2 regions of the Ectobacillus sp. OTK genome follow, and region 1 is predicted to be linked to the other one. Evidence: riboswitches for the same ligand, from Rfam matches in the RefSeq annotation. Region 1 holds a riboswitch; the other holds the start of a gene.
What was found. A riboswitch is a leader RNA that binds a small molecule or an ion and turns the genes downstream of it on or off. The one in region 1 is predicted to bind S-adenosylmethionine.
Positions count from the first base shown of each region.

Region 1 (2,452 bases):
CTGCCGCAAATCCTGTGCATCATAAATATCCTCCATTTCGCGGAACACACAGCTTAAAGGAAGCAGTTGCGGTGTTTTATAAGCGCGAATACGGTGTAACACTTGATCCGGAAAAGGAAGTCGCAATTTTATTTGGGGGCAAAGCCGGCCTTGTCGAACTTCCTATCTGTTTTACTGAGCCCGGAGACACGATTTTAGTACCGGACCCAGGCTATCCGGATTATTGGTCCGGCGTCGCTCTTGCAAACGCAAAGATGAGCATGATGCCGCTGCTTGCCGAAAACAACTTTCTTCCTGATTATAGCAGGGTTGCACCGGAAATTGCGGACGAAGCAAAGCTCATGTTCCTCAACTACCCGAACAATCCGACAGGTGCAATCGCGACAAAGGAGTTCTTTGAGGAAACAGTTGCTTTCGCAAATAAGCATAATATTTTAGTTTGCCACGATTTCGCATACGGCGCAATCGGGTTCGACGGGAAAAAGCCGATTAGCTTCCTTCAAGCAGAGGACGCAAAGGAAACAGGTATTGAAATCTACACAATGTCGAAAACTTACAATATGGCTGGCTGGCGCATCGCCTTTGCAGTCGGAAACGAAAGCGTCATTGAAGCGATTAACCTGCTGCAGGATCATATGTATGTGAGCATTTTTGGTGCCATTCAAGAAGCAACAAGGGAAGCATTGCTCCAGCCGCAAACGTGCGTTGACGAGCTTGTAGCCCGCTATGCATTACGCCGCGAAGCATTAGTATCTGCCTGTCATTCCATTGGCTGGAATGTGAAGGCACCAGAAGGCTCCTTCTTTGCATGGCTCCCTGTTCCGAGTGGCTATACATCGCAGCAATTCGCCGATATCTTACTAGAACAGGCGCACGTCGCAGTTGCTCCGGGCAATGGCTTTGGTGAACATGGCGAAGGATATGTGCGCGTCGGTCTGCTCCATACAGAGGAGCGCTTACAGGAAGCGATCCGCCGCATTGCAAAGCTTGGCCTTTTCCAAAAAACATTGACAATGTAAGTACTTTCTGTCAGAATCCAATATAGCAAAATTTGTACACTAGTCCATTCTTATCAAGAGCAGGCGGAGGGATGAGCCCGACGAAGCCCGGCAACCGACTCGACTGAGCACGGTGCTAATTCTCACAGCGCAGGCGCTGATAGATAAGGAATCAGGTCATACAACCTCTCCTTGTCGAGAGGTTTTTTTATTCTTTTAAAGGAAACCCGCCGATTGGCGAAGACAGAGCCGCAGCTGCACTTACACTTTATTCCTAAAGTGTAGAAAATATTTCCATACAAGAACCAATTCGATGCAGCGGGAAATGCTACATATATAAGTACAGTTAGGCTATCACCAACCTTTCCAAGGGCTTGGCGCTGGTCAAGTTTTCTTTATTTAGGAGGGATACAATGAGCGGGATTACAGCTACTTATCTTATACACGACAGCTCTCATAACTTAGCCAAAAAAGCTGAAGGCATTGCGCTCGGCTTAACAATTGGGTCATGGACTGACCTGCCGCTGCTCGAGCAGCAGCAGCTGCAAAAGCATAAAGGCAATGTCATTCGCATCGAAGAGCTAGAGGAAAACGCCGCGGCAAACGCATACTTAGGAAAACGTGTGACGCGCGGCTTAGTGACAATCCACTATCCAAGCGCAAATTACAGCCCTGATCTGCCGGCGATGCTTGTAACGGCATTCGGAAAGCTGTCTCTTGACGGAACGGTCAAGCTTGTTGATTTAATATTTTCTGACGATTTAAAGCAAGCGTTCCCAGGTCCAAAGTTTGGCACAGACGGGATTCGCGATCTCATTAATGTCTATGACCGCCCGCTTTTAATGAGCATTTTTAAAGGTGTCATTGGACGAGACATGGCATACCTAACAGAGCAGCTGAAGGAACAGGCATTAGGCGGCGTTGATCTTGTAAAGGATGACGAGATTCTATTCGATAACCCGCTCACACCATTTGAAGAACGCATCACAGCAGGCAAAGAGGTGCTTCGCTCCGTTTATGAGGAGCAAGGTACTCGCACGCTGTATGCGGTCAATCTATCAGGACGCACATACGATTTAAGGGAAAAAGCAAAACGCGCAGCAGATCTTGGTGCAGATGTTCTATTATTCAACGTGTTTGCTTACGGACTTGACGTGCTGCAAGCATTGGCAGAGGACAAGGATATTTATATCCCAATTATGGCGCATCCATCTGTAAGCGGAGCTCTGACACCGTCTGAGTTTTATGGCTTTTCCTCTCCGCTTCTGCTTGGAAAATTGCTGCGCATCTGCGGGGCGGACTTCTCACTCTTCCCGTCTCCGTACGGCAGCGTAGCGCTTGAGCGCGAGCAGGCTCTCGGCATCGCAGTAGCGCTTAGCGATACAAATGAACCATTTAAGCGTTCCATTCCGGTACCATCAGCTGGCATTCATCCGGGACTTGTACCGCTATTG
Region 1 is NZ_AP048547.1:3,965,388-3,967,839, forward strand. It holds gene AC6HZ4_RS19605 (pyridoxal phosphate-dependent aminotransferase) at 1-1,019, shown strand, start outside; SAM riboswitch class I at 1,067-1,169, shown strand; gene mtnW (2,3-diketo-5-methylthiopentyl-1-phosphate enolase) at 1,412-2,452, shown strand, end outside.

Region 2 (2,452 bases), 950 kb from region 1:
TTGCTTGGAGCGGATATAGATGTGTATGCAGAATTTTTAAAGTAAGGATGACGCGAATGGTCGAGTGGACAGGAGAAGAGGCAGAATACGAAATTCGAAATGGGGAAGCAACCGTCCTTTATGTGCAAACGCCTATGTGCGGAACATGCCAGCTTGCGAAGAGAATGTTAACGGTTGTAGAGGCGGCGCTTGATACTACAGTTGGCGCAGTCAACCTCAATTATGCTCCTTATTTAGCGGAGCGGTATGAAATTGAGAGCGTGCCGTGCCTGCTTGTTTTCAAGCACGGCATTGTAAAAAAACAAATCTATGCGTTTCAGTCAGTAGACTTTATTTACAATGAATTGCAAAAACTCGACATATTTCCTAAGAAATAAGAAGAAAATGTCGAGCTGTTATTAAAGGGTTGTTTCGCGAACGGATGGAAAATATATACAGAACCTGTTCGCGAGGAGTGATGGAAATGACGTTGCAAGCATTGTTGCAGTCATTTGCGGATTACGCAAGCACACAATATCATTTAGAGCCGCTTCTGCCTTTGGAGGAAAAGGTCATTTGTTTTCGGTTTAGGGGAGAAAGCTGCTCTTTAAAAATGTCACGCCATGAAATCACATTGTCGGAAGGATTGAACGGAACAGACACGATTACATTTCGGAAAGAAGAGGACTTGCATAGCTTAGTAAATGGTCTTGTTCGGCTGCAGCTGCTATTAAGGTGGAAGGGAACAGAGTATATGGGATCATATCGAACACTTTTACTAGCAGAGTCGCTGTTTCATATATGCAAGCCATTAGAAAAGGGAGCGTAAATGCTCTCTTTTTTTATTGTTTATTCATATTTTTGAAAAGTTTTAAAAATAGTAAATTTTCTGTATTTTTTAAGACGAAAACCTATTGGCATCGTGGAATAATTTGTTTTGAAGTTTTCTAAAAATAATAAATCATTATCATTGACATAAATATGCGAGATTGATAGAATGACAATCATGTGATAAAAAAACAAATCAGATTATTTATGTCTGATGTGCTCTTATCAAGAGAGGTGGAGGGACTGAGCCCAATGAAGCCCGGCAACCGTCAACATGTGTTGAAATGGTGCCAATTCCTGCGAAGCGAATGCTTTGAGAGATGAGAGGGAAGGATACGCGACGATTGTTCGAAAACCTTTCTGCTCATCTGGAGCGGAAAGGTTTTTTTTCTGTAGGATAACGACTGAATGAAGAGGTGAGAAGATATTGATTCTACTAGAGAACGTTCAGAAGATCTATCGTTCGAAAAGCGGAACAGTTACTGCTGTTCATGATGCAAATTTAGAAATTCGCCAAGGGGAAATCTTTGGCATTATCGGATATAGCGGAGCAGGAAAAAGTTCGTTACTACGTATGCTAAATCAGCTGGAGAAGCCGACTTCCGGCCGTATTACAGTAGCAGGACGTCTAATTTCTGCGATTCAAGGCAAGGAGCTGCGCAAGGCCCGTCAAGAAATCGGGATGATTTTCCAACACTTTAATCTTCTATGGTCAAGAACGGTTCGTGAAAATATTGCATTTCCATTAGAAATTGCAGGGGTGTCCAAGGAAGAGCGCCAAAATCGCGTTGATGAACTAATTCGTCTTGTTGGGTTAGAAGGAAGAGAGGATGCGTATCCGTCCCAGTTAAGCGGGGGACAGAAGCAACGTGTTGGAATTGCTAGAGCCTTGGCAAATAATCCAAAGGTTTTGCTTTGTGATGAAGCAACATCTGCTCTTGATCCGCAAACGACAGATGCTATTTTGGATTTGTTAGTGGACATTAATGAAAGGCTCGGCTTGACAATAGTGCTGATTACCCATGAGATGCATGTAATTCGCAAAATTTGTCATCGAGTGGCTGTTATCGAGAGCGGGAACATCGTGGAACAGGGAGAAGTTCTTGAGGTATTCAAGCATCCTAAACATGTAACTACAAAAAAGTTTGTGCAACAAGTCACTGAACCGGATGAAGCGAGAGAAACAATTGAACAATTGCTGCATCAGTATCCAGATGGGCAGATTATTAAGTTAACGTTTGTTGGTGATGCTGCGGAGAAGCCTCTTATTACGGATTTGGTTCGTCATTTCGAACTGGATGTTAATATTTTGCAAGGGAAAATTTCCCAAACGCAAAAAGGCTCCTATGGGACATTGTTTGTTCAGCTTCAGGGCAAGAATGAGGAGATTGCAAGGGCCATTGCTTTTATTCAAGATAAGATGGTAGAAGTTGAGGTGGTCGAATATGCAAAATGAGTGGTTAGAGCTAATTAAATTGGAAAAATTAATCGATGCGACGCAAGAAACGATTTATATGACAGCTATTTCAGTCGCAGCCACATTTATTTTAGGGCTGGCGCTAGGATTGCTTTTGTTTTTAACTGCTAAAGGAAATATGTGGGAAAACAAGGCTGTTAATACGATTATTGGGTTGTTTGTAAACGT
Region 2 is NZ_AP048547.1:4,912,058-4,914,509, reverse strand. It holds gene AC6HZ4_RS24450 (toprim domain-containing protein) at 1-45, shown strand, start outside; gene AC6HZ4_RS24445 (thioredoxin family protein) at 57-377, shown strand; gene AC6HZ4_RS24440 (hypothetical protein) at 464-808, shown strand; SAM riboswitch class I at 1,027-1,134, shown strand; gene AC6HZ4_RS24435 (methionine ABC transporter ATP-binding protein) at 1,235-2,263, shown strand; gene AC6HZ4_RS24430 (methionine ABC transporter permease) at 2,253-2,452, shown strand, end outside.
Region 2: it holds a riboswitch for S-adenosylmethionine, as region 1 does, so the genes downstream of both, AC6HZ4_RS24435 (methionine ABC transporter ATP-binding protein) here and mtnW (2,3-diketo-5-methylthiopentyl-1-phosphate enolase) in region 1, are expected to answer to the same signal.